4 regions of the Paenibacillus sp. RC334 genome follow, and region 3 is predicted to be linked to each of the others. Evidence: predicted binding sites of a transcription regulator. Region 3 holds the regulator's gene; each other region holds the start of a gene.
What was found. Region 3 encodes LexA, which represses DNA repair genes until DNA is damaged. Its sites were predicted from a motif close to CGAACATATGTTCG; they were not measured.
Positions count from the first base shown of each region.

Region 1: recA (recombinase RecA) is a predicted target of LexA. The motif match lies at 1,683-1,696, and genes of this name have one in related genera.
Region 2: dndB (DNA sulfur modification protein DndB) is a predicted target of LexA. The motif match lies at 1,425-1,438, and genes of this name have one in related genera.
Region 4: addB (helicase-exonuclease AddAB subunit AddB) is a predicted target of LexA. The motif match lies at 1,326-1,339, and genes of this name have one in related genera.

Region 1 covers NZ_CP125370.1:2,247,053-2,250,230, forward strand. Annotated here, with positions in the region: gene pgsA (CDP-diacylglycerol--glycerol-3-phosphate 3-phosphatidyltransferase) at 1-154, shown strand, start outside; gene QMK20_RS10635 (competence/damage-inducible protein A) at 250-1,518, shown strand; gene recA (recombinase RecA) at 1,766-2,827, shown strand; gene QMK20_RS10645 (regulatory protein RecX) at 3,023-3,178, shown strand, end outside.
Region 2 covers NZ_CP125370.1:1,142,459-1,145,636, forward strand. Annotated here, with positions in the region: gene dndC (DNA phosphorothioation system sulfurtransferase DndC) at 1-279, opposite strand, end outside; gene dndB (DNA sulfur modification protein DndB) at 269-1,363, opposite strand; gene chvE (multiple monosaccharide ABC transporter substrate-binding protein) at 1,725-2,810, shown strand; gene mmsA (multiple monosaccharide ABC transporter ATP-binding protein) at 2,845-3,178, shown strand, end outside.
Region 3 covers NZ_CP125370.1:3,069,722-3,072,899, reverse strand. Annotated here, with positions in the region: gene QMK20_RS14025 (hypothetical protein) at 499-639, opposite strand; gene QMK20_RS14020 (hypothetical protein) at 682-852, opposite strand; gene lexA (transcriptional repressor LexA) at 1,416-2,042, opposite strand; gene QMK20_RS14010 (LysM peptidoglycan-binding domain-containing protein) at 2,233-2,601, shown strand; gene QMK20_RS14005 (DUF896 domain-containing protein) at 2,707-2,913, shown strand; gene QMK20_RS14000 (hypothetical protein) at 3,041-3,178, shown strand, end outside.
Region 4 covers NZ_CP125370.1:3,719,233-3,722,410, forward strand. Annotated here, with positions in the region: gene addB (helicase-exonuclease AddAB subunit AddB) at 1-1,259, opposite strand, end outside; gene QMK20_RS17090 (class I SAM-dependent rRNA methyltransferase) at 1,490-2,866, opposite strand.

The DNA of each region.
Region 1 (3,178 bases), 820 kb from region 3:
CATTGTAGCGTTGCTCATTAATAATTTTCCGTTTGTCTTTCTGGGTATTCCGTTTGATTTAATAACGATATGGGCGGCTGCGTTTATTACTATTTACTCGGGAATTGACTATTTTGTAAAGAACAGCCATTTACTTCGCTCCTCCAAGGTTTAACAGGATAAGTTTCATGGGAACAGCGATAGGGAGTTTGCTTATTGCTGTTTCTTTGCATAATTCCCACAACATTCGCTCTACAGGAGGCAGAAACGATGAAAGCTGAAATCATCGCAGTAGGAACTGAATTATTGCTCGGACAAATTGTGAATACAAATGCCCAATATTTGTCACAAGAGTTGGCTACGGTTGGGATTGATGTATATTTTCAGACGGTTGTTGGCGATAACATGGATCGACTTCAGGAAGCGGTACGTCTGGCTCAGAAGCGTGCGGATATTATTTTGTTCTCCGGTGGTCTGGGACCGACTCAGGATGATTTGACGAAAGATGCAATCGCCGCTGTGCTGGGGCGTAAATTACATATAGACCGTCTCGCTATGGATAAGCTGGAACAGTTTTTCCATAATCGCGGGGTGGAAATGACCGAAAATAATCGGCGTCAGGCGCTTTCCATTGAAGGGGCTACTCCTCTTGAAAATGAGACAGGTCTGGCTGTGGGCGATGCGATTGCACAGGATGGTAAATATTATGTAGTTTTGCCTGGACCGCCGAAGGAACTCAAACCGATGTTTGAGAATCAGGCGAAACCTTGGTTGCTCCAGCAAGCACTGAGTGGTGAGGAACTGCCGATTTATTCGAAAATGCTAAAGTTTGCAGGAATCGGCGAGTCAGCTCTCGAAACCCGCTTATTGGATCTGATAAAATCACAGACAGACCCGACCATTGCTCCTTATGCCAAGGAGGGAGAGGTCACAATCCGTATATCCACCAAGGCGGCCAGCGAGAGCGAGGCACTGGTCAAGCTGGGGGCTACGGAAGCAGAAATTCAGCAGCGTCTTTCGGAATACATGTATGCGAGCGAGGACGTCACGCTGGAGAAGGTTATTGTGGATTTGATGTCCAATCGCGGACTGACTGTTAGCGCGGCAGAAAGCTGCACAGGTGGAATGCTGATGGAGCACATCACTTCCGTTCCGGGCAGCTCAGTTATGTTTCAGGGCGGTATCGTGTGTTATTCCAATGAAATGAAGAAGAAGCTGCTCAACGTGCCTCATGATTATTTGGAGGGGGACAATGCGCCCGGCGCAGTAAGCGAGGAAGTAGCCCTTGTGCTTGCAGAGCAGGCGAGAATGGTCACGGACAGTGATTTCGGACTCTCGGTTACAGGTGTAGCTGGACCCGGATATTCTGAGCGGAAGCCGGTTGGTCTGGTTTATATCGGTATTGCTGAGCGTGATAAGGAGACTGAGGTATACGAGCTGAAGCTGAGCGGGAATCGTGAAGCGATTCGTCTGCGGTCTGTTAAAGCAATCCTGTACAGATTATGGCGCAGACTGGTGGAAAATGAGAAGCTCTCTTAATGATCTGTATCCGACGCGAGTTTTCATAGAGTTGTTTTAGGTAAACGATTAATGATATAATCATACTATCGGAAGAACCGTTGCAAAAGCCTTTTTGCCTGCGGTTCTTTTTTGATTTAAGAGACAGATGGAAGTATAGAAGAGAACTGTCTAAACAAAAAAAACGAATGTATGTTCGAAAAAATGCTTGGCAAGCGTGTCAAAACAAGGTATTATTAAAGTACAAACAACGAAGGATGTGAGTTTATTGTCAGATCGTCGTGCTGCGCTGGATATGGCGCTCCGTCAAATAGAAAAGCAATTCGGTAAAGGTTCCATTATGAAGTTGGGTGAGTCCACCCACATGCAAGTGGAAACGATTCCCAGTGGTTCGATTGCTTTGGATATTGCGTTAGGAACGGGCGGCTTCCCGAGAGGCCGAATTATTGAAGTATATGGACCAGAATCATCTGGTAAAACAACAGTAGCTCTTCACGCTATAGCAGAGGTACAAAAAACAGGCGGACAAGCCGCTTTTATCGACGCCGAGCATGCGCTTGATCCATCGTATGCCAGCAAGCTGGGTGTCAATATTGATGAGTTGTTGCTATCGCAGCCAGATACAGGAGAGCAAGCACTTGAGATTGCCGAAGCGCTTGTACGTAGTGGAGCGGTAGACATTGTTGTTGTTGACTCTGTAGCGGCACTTGTGCCAAAAGCGGAGATTGAAGGTGAAATGGGGGATTCCCATGTTGGTCTTCAAGCCCGTTTAATGTCGCAGGCATTGCGTAAGCTGTCCGGTGCTATTAACAAGTCGAATACCATTGCTATCTTTATTAACCAATTACGTGAAAAAATAGGTGTTATGTTCGGTAACCCTGAAACTACACCAGGTGGACGTGCTCTGAAATTTTATTCTACAGTTCGTTTGGATGTCCGCCGCATTGAAAGCTTGAAAAGCGGTAATGACGTTGTAGGTAACCGCACACGTATTAAAGTGGTGAAGAACAAAGTCGCACCTCCTTTCCGTCAGGCGGAAGTGGACATTATGTACGGCGAAGGCATCTCCAAGGAAGGCAGTTTGATCGACATTGGTACGGAGTATGACATTGTCGATAAGAGCGGAGCCTGGTATTCCTATGAAGGTGAACGACTAGGTCAGGGACGTGAAAATGCGAAGCAATTTTTGAAGGAAAATCCGAACATTGCTAGTACGATCGAACAAAAAATTCGGGTGGCCAGCAATTTGATTACGACGGTAGCTCCGCCGACAGAAGAAGAGTTGGCACAGCAAGCCAAGGAAGAACAGGAATTGCTGGAGCTTGAATAAAGCTTGGTGAATCCTGGTTCGTGAACTGGAGCCAGGGGTTATGGCACAGCCGTTTGAATAGCATGATTCTGATGCCCTGCACAGTTGTGCAGGGTATTTTTGCATCGAATGTGGCCTGCGTGTCGGCTACATTTTACTTTTGCGTGGCGGGCGTTTTCAGCTTGCTTTCGTGAATATCAAAGTGAGGGAAGCACATTGCAATTGGAAGATGAAGGTGAACACACTTCGAAGGAAAATGAGCAGCAAGGAATTTCCCTTTTTCCTGATCATGAGGAATTGATGGTTACGAGGGTGGAACAGGGGCAGGGTAGGCAACGCGGAAGATACACGATTCATTTTGGCCTGTATTCA
Region 2 (3,178 bases), 1.9 Mb from region 3:
CAAAGCTTTGCTTTGGATTCGTCCTAACGTTCTAGTAATTTTATTGATAATAAGTGGGGTTTCCACTTGGGTGTCTGAAGAGATTACGTACACTTTTTTACTCAAAGAGGAAGTATCAAGCTCACTCAATGCTTGAAATACTAGTTGTACAACAGCAGTAGAATCTTTACCTCCACTAAATCCAACTACCCAAGGCCGTTCATCAGCTAAATAAACTTCTTTAACGAGTTCCTTAGCTTCTATAAATTTACTTCCTGTATTGAATATATTAAGTTCCAAGAGGAGAAACCTCCTTTATTTTATTTTCAATTTTTTGTTCTTGTTCTGTTAATGGGAGTCCAATCTTCAATTTAATAAGATTCGCTGTTAATTGAATGGTTTCATTTGTTTTGTTGATGCGTCCGGTTTGTCCATAAGCGCGACCTAGCCAATCCTTTTTATTGTCACGATTCCAGTCAACATGTTTAAGCTTTTTAATAAATCCTTGCCATTCGTCTGTATGATGGAAGTAAAGATAATGTCCGACAATACCCACTGCTTCTAAAAAAACACCGTGAGCAATAACTGAGTTGGATCTCAGATCTCTAGGGGTTACCTTCTTATTTAATACATCTTCCCATTCTGTAATAGACTCGCAGAGAACAAGCCAGAAATGATTCACAAATTCTTTTTCTTGTTCTGAGATCATCTGGCCCTTACCTTTGCCTAAGAGGCGGCAGTTTGTATTAAAGATATGATTTAAGGCGAATAATTTAGGCGAATTTTTAGACAAAGATACTCTTTCACGGTCAGTATAACGTTCAAGTAAAGGGATGTCAGCAATGAGACTTTTAGTAATAAGTGATAGCTGATCACGATGATCATATAAAATTCCGATGGATGAAGTTGTGTTGACTGCATGCCGATTTAAATCCGAAAACATTTGCTGAGAGCGAATGAGACCTAAATCTTGGAAGAAAACAACGGAAATTGTCTCGTCACCCAGCTCAGGTGCGATTTTCAACGCATCCTCAATTGCTGCCCGTCGATGTTGTCCGTCATTAATTAAGAACTTAGAATCGAGTGATATAGTAAGATATCCAATATCTTTAAATTCGTTGGAATTTTCCTGGAAAATCATCTCGCCATCAACGGAGGCAGTTAAGGAAGAGAATATGTAGTCTGTAGGATTTTCAAGAATATAATTAGTTATATCTGGAATTCTTGATTTATTCATAAGACGTTGAGCGCGATGCTCGGCTGGGATTTCTTCCTCATCAAATAAAAAAATCTTAGGAATTAATCGTAAAGGACACATTACTGTGTAAAATTCTCTCCCAGCTTGAAAACCTCTAAGGGCAGGGAAACTATAACTAAAGTTCATTAGCATTCTCCTTGGTTACGTACGTAATATTTGACGATGTAAATTTAATTTTACTTTAATACGAACGAATGTTCAATATCTTCTGACTAAGAATTTTGTGTTTTTATAATAAAGCCCATTTGGCTTGACATTCTGTCAAATACAGAAGTTTAATAATAATCCCCCCCCCCCCGCACAAAGGTTAAAATTTTATAAAAAAAGTTCAAAACCAGCAAAGACCTTTCCCGGCTTGGAATGATACCATGTGGTTGCACATAAAAAAAGGAGAGGCGTTCATCGCCACTCTATTGTAAGCGCTATCTAATTTCTACTCTAATCAGTGCTAAATGACCCGCATCACATGAGGAAAGGGGAGCTTCATATGAAAAAAGGAGCTGTTGTCGTCTGGCTTCTGGTTTTGGCCTTGATGCTTTCAGCCTGTAATTTGGCGGAGAGTGGAACAGGCAGCAAGGAAAAAGGCTATGTGGGCATTTCCATGCCGACCAAATCGTCCGAGCGTTGGGTAGGAGACGGGGAGAATATGGTCCGGCTGTTTCAGGAGCAAGGCTATAAAACGGATTTACAGTATGCCGAGGACGTGGTGGAAAACCAGATTGCCCAAATTGAAAATATGATTACCAAGGGCGTGAATGTCATGGTGGTTGCTTCCGTGGATGGGAACACACTGACGGATGTGATCCAGAAGGCACATGACCGGGGGATTCAGGTCATTTCCTATGACCGACTGATTCGGAACACGCCGTATCTGACGTATTATGCGACCTTCGACAATTTTCAGGTGGGCGTGCTACAGGCGTCCTATATTGAGAAGAAGCTGGGACTCAAGGAAGGCAAAGGCCCCTTCAATGTAGAGCTGTTCGGCGGTTCGCCGGATGACAACAACGCGTATTTCTTCTTTAACGGCGCGATGTCCGTCCTCAAGCCATACATCGATTCCGGAAAACTCGTTGTGCGCAGCAAGCAAATGACGATGGCGCAGATCGCTACGCTGCGGTGGGATGGAGCTTTGGCCCAGTCGCGAATGGATAATCTGCTGAGCGCCTACTATTCGGGGGAGAATCTGGACGCGGTGTTATCCCCGTATGATGGGATTAGCATCGGTATTATTTCATCCCTTAAAGGGGTTGGCTACGGATCAGCGAACAAGCCGTTGCCGATCATTACGGGGCAGGATGCGGAGTTGGCTTCGATCAAGTCGATTGTGGCCGGGGAGCAGACGCAAACCGTGTTCAAGGATACCCGCAAGCTGGCTGAGCAAACGGTAGTGATGGCCAACAGCATTTTACAGGGCAAGCAAGCGGAAGTGAATGATGCCAAATCATATAACAACGGAATAAAGGTAGTTCCTGCTTATTTGCTTGATCCGATCTCGGTAGATCGGACGAATGTCGAGAAGGATATTGTTGGCAGCCATTATTACACCAAGGAGCAAATCGGACTGAAATAAGAGCAGGCTATTCAAACCGAAAGGAGTGTATCCCATGACTGGAATCATTTTGGAAATGAAGGGAATTACCAAGACCTTTCCCGGCGTGAAGGCGTTGGAAAATGTAAACCTCAAGGTCAAGGAAGGCGAGATCCATTCCCTGTGTGGTGAGAACGGTGCGGGCAAATCGACGCTGATGAAGGTACTGAGTGGTGTATATCCGCATGGAACCTACGAAGGGGATATTGTTTTCCAGGGTAAAACTTGCGAGTTCAAGGACATCAAGCAGAGCGAGGAATTAGGGATCGTCATTATCCATCAGGAGCTGGCGCTGATCCCGTATCTCTCGATTGCGGAAAATATTTATCTGGGCAACGAACGCGCCAGCG
Region 3 (3,178 bases):
AAAATACTCGGCTTATATTGTCGAATCATAAGAGACATTCAGCACCCTGATTTTTGTTCATATGTCCCTAATTTTAGGAATTGATATAGGTAAGAGTTTCGAATTTCATAATCAAGGGAAAAAGAATGGGAGAAGGTAATGGGTTGTGTTGAGTTAACATTTTCGCTCCTTATGTTTATGAAACGAGGAAAAGCATTTCGTTCAGAGTACATAGGATAAATGATCATACAGTAAAGATAAAGACACAATAGTTCACAGGGGAGAATAGACATGAAAAAGCATTTTTTTGAATTTTCTCAGGACTGGGATTTAGATGAAGAGAATACGAAATTTTTATCAGTATTCACTTACTTCAAATGTTAAAATTCTGTTGAAAATGATAAAGTCCTACCGACTGCTAAAGGGCCCCTTAATATTGGTTCAATATCCGTTTTACACTATAATGCGGCACAAAAAAGCGGGAAGAAATCCTTCCCGCTTTTCGCTTAAAAACAATCATTAACGTCTGCGTTGTCTATCATTTACACTAAACAGATTAACAGCCAGTGCGTTACCTCTAGCACGTGCAATCGCTCTCTGATTTGAACGGATCGATAATCCTCTTCTTCTCACGTGACGTTTGAAATGTCTTTTACACATGATATCACCTCCCTTCACAAGAAATGAAGGTACGGATGAATTTTAGAAGTGTTTATGCTTACGGTTACGTTTGGAAATTTTGATGTTCAATGCATTGGTGGCTAGTGCGTTACCGCTTCTTGTTTCGGCGGCTGCGGCCTGAAAGACTTTTACGACCAGAAATTTGTTCTTGCCGATACGGTGCTTATACGTTTTGACTCGATTTTTGATCATCTTCTTATCTCCTTTGCTAAGGTCTACTTTATTCATATGTCAGTAGCGCTAGCAATGTATCAGCATAAATCTATTAAAAGCAAAAAGAAGCTATCACCTATGATCCTAATATTCAGAAACTAATAAAGTATGGAGATACGGAACGTAAAAAAACTTATGCTTACCTGCCGTATCCTTTCCCACTTTACGTTGTAGGAGAAAGTTACAGCAGATTAGCATAAGTAGAATAGTAAAGAATGAAGATAAGAAGCTGGTAAAAGAAATATTACTTATTATAAAGGGTTTTAAGTTTTTTCTCGTAATACGCTTCCTGGTTAAGAATACGATTATTCAGTTGTTCAGATAATATACCATATTTATCTAAAATAATGATATAATTCTTTTGATCCACCAATATACAGAACAGTAATTGCAGGTATAAACCGTTTAATCTATGGGCTATCAAAGGAAAAAGAATAGCTGTGAGGAACATTTTGTGTACATAAAATCAACACAAAACCGGCTTGCCATGGGCAGCCGGTTTTGTTGTAGCGGGAAGAATAACGGGGCTGAAAAATGAAAAATCAGTGGAAGTCCCGGAAGAGTCCTACAACCTTGCCCAAAATACTGACGTGCGTCAGACGAAGCGGTTCAAAGGCCGGATTTTCCGGTTGAAGTCGAATATGATCTTTTTCCTTGTAAAAAGTTTTAACAGTAGCCTCGTCCTCGTCTGTCATGGCCACGACAATATCGCCGTTATCGGCTGTCTGCTGTTGACGTACGATGACATAATCTCCGTTGGCAATACCAGCTTCAATCATGCTTTCTCCTACAACAGATAACATGAATATTTTATCCTCACCAACAAAATGTTGGGGAAGAGGAAAGTAATCTTCAATATTTTCTGTTGCTGTAATAGGCAGACCAGCTGTAACTTTGCCGACGACCGGAACACGACTAATTGAGTAATTAATCAAGTTGCTGTTATCCGATTCGTCTTGGCCGAGTAACTCGATGGCCCGCGGTTTCGTTGGATCACGACGAATCAGTCCCTTTTTCTCCAGACGATCCAAATGACCGTGAACCGTAGAACTGGAGGCCAATCCGACAGCCTCACCTATTTCGCGTACAGAAGGGGGATAACCCTTTAGACGCACTTCATTGCGGATAAATTCAAGAATGGCCTGCTGGCGGCTTGAAATCTTAGACATACCGTATCAACCCCATTTAGTAACGTTTGGGAAAATTATAGCATAGAACCTCCGTTCGTACAAACGTAAGTTCTAAATAATCCTAAAAAATAATCACGAACTTTTGTTCTCTTTTCTATTGAACAAAACAAATGTTCGTGTTATATTGTGAAAAAACATAGGAACAAACGTTTGGAGGACGCGACAAATGATGAAATATAGCACATATCAAAGTATTTTTCCAATGAATTTAGAAAAGATTCAAAATGTCCGGAATGAGAGAAGGGCGCAGCTTGTACGGACCATTTCCAACAGTCTCCTGCCCAAACTTCTTATTCTGGTTATCGTTGCCTGGATTGCGGGTGCAGGTGTACTGACGGTATTCGCGGCTCCTTCGGTTTCGAATGAAGAGGTGACCAAACTTATTGTGCAACCTGGGGATACATTGTGGCGGATTGCCTCCACTCATAAACCGGAACGAATGGATACACGGGTATATATAGAAGGAATTGTTCGGATTAACGGAATGGAAGATCGAGGAGTGCAGGCAGGCCAGCTTTTAAAGCTTCCGCACTTCTGATCAGTCACATTAGAGCTGTCAGGGAACGTGATACGGGAACCTTGACAAGCTCTTTTCTACATGTCAAAGTGTATTATATCTTTGCTTATATGGAGGGGACAGAATTTGGATATAGACAGCTTGGTACAGCGCATCAATGAATTGGCTCGCAAAGCAAAAGCCGAAGGATTGACGGAAGAGGAAACAACAGAGCGCGCCAATCTTCGGGAAATTTATTTGGATAACATTCGCCGTAATTTCCGGCAGCAACTTGATACGATTGAAATTGTGGACGAAGATACGTCGAAGGGAAATGGTGGGCTGACGCATTAATGTCGCTAAAGCGGCTTAGCCCGCGTAATTTGCTTTTCGTTTTTTAAGGTATCTATTTTTGGTATCTATATAGATTAGGATTGGTAGCAATTGTTTTAAGCAATATATTTGGGAAGGGAATTGAGAGATGGCCCGGTCATTTGAAAGAAAAGTTCGCAAAAACACAGCGCATTTGAATAAATCGCGCAAAAAGCAAGGCATCCAAACCATTAGTGGCGCCGGTTCTGCAATGGATATTTTCCGTGGACGTAATATTACCGTGCCA
Region 4 (3,178 bases), 650 kb from region 3:
TCGTACCGCCAACGCCGCTGGACGATATCCAGCGAAGCCCGAATCATTTCCACCAAGGGATGATGCAATACGCTTCTGCGCTGATCCAGAAACACCGGAACCTCATATTGCTTAAATATCGGCTCCACCCACGGCTCATAATCCTCAATCTGGCGTACAAACAGAGCCATTTCCCGATAACGTGCCCCCTCATCTCGGGCCAGGCGGCGCATTTCGCGCACTGCGCCCTCCAGCTCGACACGTCGGTTCGCTGCGGCATACAGTTTGATTTCTTCTGGCTGCTTATCTTTCCATTGCTCCCGCATCTGTTGCTGCGGCATGGGTCGTTCCTGGTTCCGATATCCCGCACGTCGTTCAAACTCTGCCTCCAGATACGCCAACGCCGGGCGGTCCTTAAATCTCGGAAGCGGATCAGGGCGCAGCAATTGTGTCTGCGTCTCCATCATCAGCTCGTCCGCCATCCCTTTAAGCTTTACATAGGTAGCCGCCGAAGGATGAAACAAATCCAGCTCATGCGGAAGCTGTCCACTCTCGTAGCTACGATTGCAGGTCAGTGCGACCGTCAACGAAGAAGCGTGCAGCATGAGCTGCTCCACCACCTTGTATTCATGCGGCGTAAACCTGCGGTAGCCATCCATCCAAATATCCGCTCCACGTACAATGGACGACTCAGCAATCTGCTCCGCCAGCATACGCAGCGTATCCTCGCCGTCAATATATTTAAGCGTCAGCTCTCTTTCAAAATCCTCATAAATCAAACTGATGTCCTTGAGCTTGCCGCGTAAAATCGGAGTGGATTCCCCCGCAGCATTCATTCGCTCCAGTTGCTCCGGTACAGACCGAGTATCATTCCCGTACTGCTTCAGCTCTGTAAACAGCGTATTTAACCGATCCACAAAGCCCAGTTGGTCTCCCGAATCCTTAAATAAACTCAGTTCATCTTTGCGACGACGAATAATTTTATATAAAAGCATCTTCTTGCCTTCCTCCGTCACAGGTACCAGCGCCGAACCCTCGGTTTCCTGCATGACCAAATAGGCAAGACGATGAAATCCCATGACCTGTGCGCGCACCGTCCCCTGAATACCGTTTCCGGCTTCTGTAAGCAGCGCATGCTCGGAAGCAAATGACGATTGCTCCGGCACAAGCAACAGCATAGGCTTACCTAGCGGTTTCTTGCGTAGCATAGCCGTCATTTCACGACGTATTAACGTGCTTTTCCCACTGCCTGAGCGGCCAATTAACAAACGGACCGACATGATGCGGCCTCCTTTCCGACGAACAACAATCTATTAAACAGTATAGCATATGAGGCAAGGGAGAAAAGAACGTACGTTTGCCATCTTGTAGCATTTTATCCTCCCTCAAAAAACAAACAGTCCCGCAGGTTGGCTTGGTGCATGCCTTCTCTACAGGACTGATTTATTGATAAAACGAGCCTAATCTACTTATTCCGCTATCCCAAAAGGCGGTTAACTGTGTATGAATTCTACAGTTGTGTCCGGCTACGCACCTCAAAAATAGCGAATTTCAAATAATGGCCTTCCTCCACACCCAGAATTTGGGGATGATCCTTGCCAGCCGCTCTCCAATCCACCAGACGGAGGATTTTTCCGGCATCTGCCGCCGCTTCCTTAATCGTGTCCAGAAACAGCTCCGGCCGCATATGGAATGAGCAACTCGCAGTCACTAAATAGCCGCCCTCATTGACCAGCTTCATCCCGTGCAGATTAATATCCTTATATCCCCGCGTAGCTCCTTTGACCGCATTCTTTGTTTTGGCAAAGGCCGGCGGATCAAGAATAACTACATCAAAGGTACGTCCGCCCCCTGCTGTGAGCGGCTTGGAAGTATCCCCCTTTCCCCCGGCCCGCGCGGTGCGTTCCTCTAAGCCTTTAACCTGATTGCGCAAATATTGGAAAGCATCGTCCACGACAAACTCGACGCGTTCCTCAAAACCGTTCAGCTTGACATTATCCCGTGCGCTTTCAATTGCGTGCTCGGAAATATCAAGACAGGTTACTTTTTTAGCACCGTATTTGCAGGCATTGAGCGTAAAGCTTCCCGTATGTGAAAAGCACTCCAGCACGGTTGCACCATCCCAGAATGGGAACTCCACAACCTTGCCGCTTCTGTTCACAGGCTTCATGACCGCTGTGCCAGCGTCACCCTGTTCTGCTACTTCCTGTAGCGTAATTCCGCTGCGTCCTCCCCAGCCCGTCATCAGTGGAGCAATCGCCGCACGATTCTCACGCTGGTCAAAGAAATAGCCTGTCTTCTGGCCCTCTACAATATCGACCTTGATACGCAAACCATTTTCCGTTACCACGACATGACGTGGGCAGTCGCCATATAAAGGCCCTTTGGTCTGTTCCAGTCCTTCCAGCTCGCGGATGGATACATCGCTGCGCTCATATATACCAACAGGGCCAATCACTTCAACAAGTGCATCCCTGATTTCTTCCCTGCGGCGATCCATACCGAGCGTTAATAATTGTACGACTAACACGTCGCCAAAACGGTCTACAATCAGCCCGGGTAAAAAATCAGCCTCGCCGTATACCAGCCGATACGCGTCTCCCCCGGTCACAAAACGTTCACGGTGCTCCAGACAATCGCGGAACCGTTTGGCAAAAAAGCTTTGATCCATCGCTTCCAGCGGCTCGTAGGACATCACACGCACCGTAATTTGCGAGGCCGGATTATAGTAACCCGTTGCCAAATAACGGCCCTGATGGTTTACGATACTGACCAGATCACCCGCCTCCGGCTCACCCTCCACCTTGGCTATTTCATTTTTAAACACCCAGGGGTGCGCGTGTTCCAGCCTTTTTTTGCGGCTGCGTTCCAATATTACTGAAGGCAAAGTCCTTCACTCCCATTCTTGGATTAATCAAAGTGTTAAAAGTGTGGGGTTCGATGGGGCGCGGCTCCGCGATTCATTTGATCTTACGATCGCTGTTGCAATGGGATTCTTGGATTTTACAAATAATTTTAATGGTAAGAATCCCCCTGCAAAGGCGAACGCTACCGCTTCTCCAGATTCAAATGAACCGCTCCGCTACTGCCCGCCTTAATATCGACGTCACACTTTTAAAGCTTGTGAAGTTCTATAAAAATTTTCGTTTTCCTAAAAAACAGCTTGGTCATGCTTGTCATGGCTGTCCTTGACAGATCA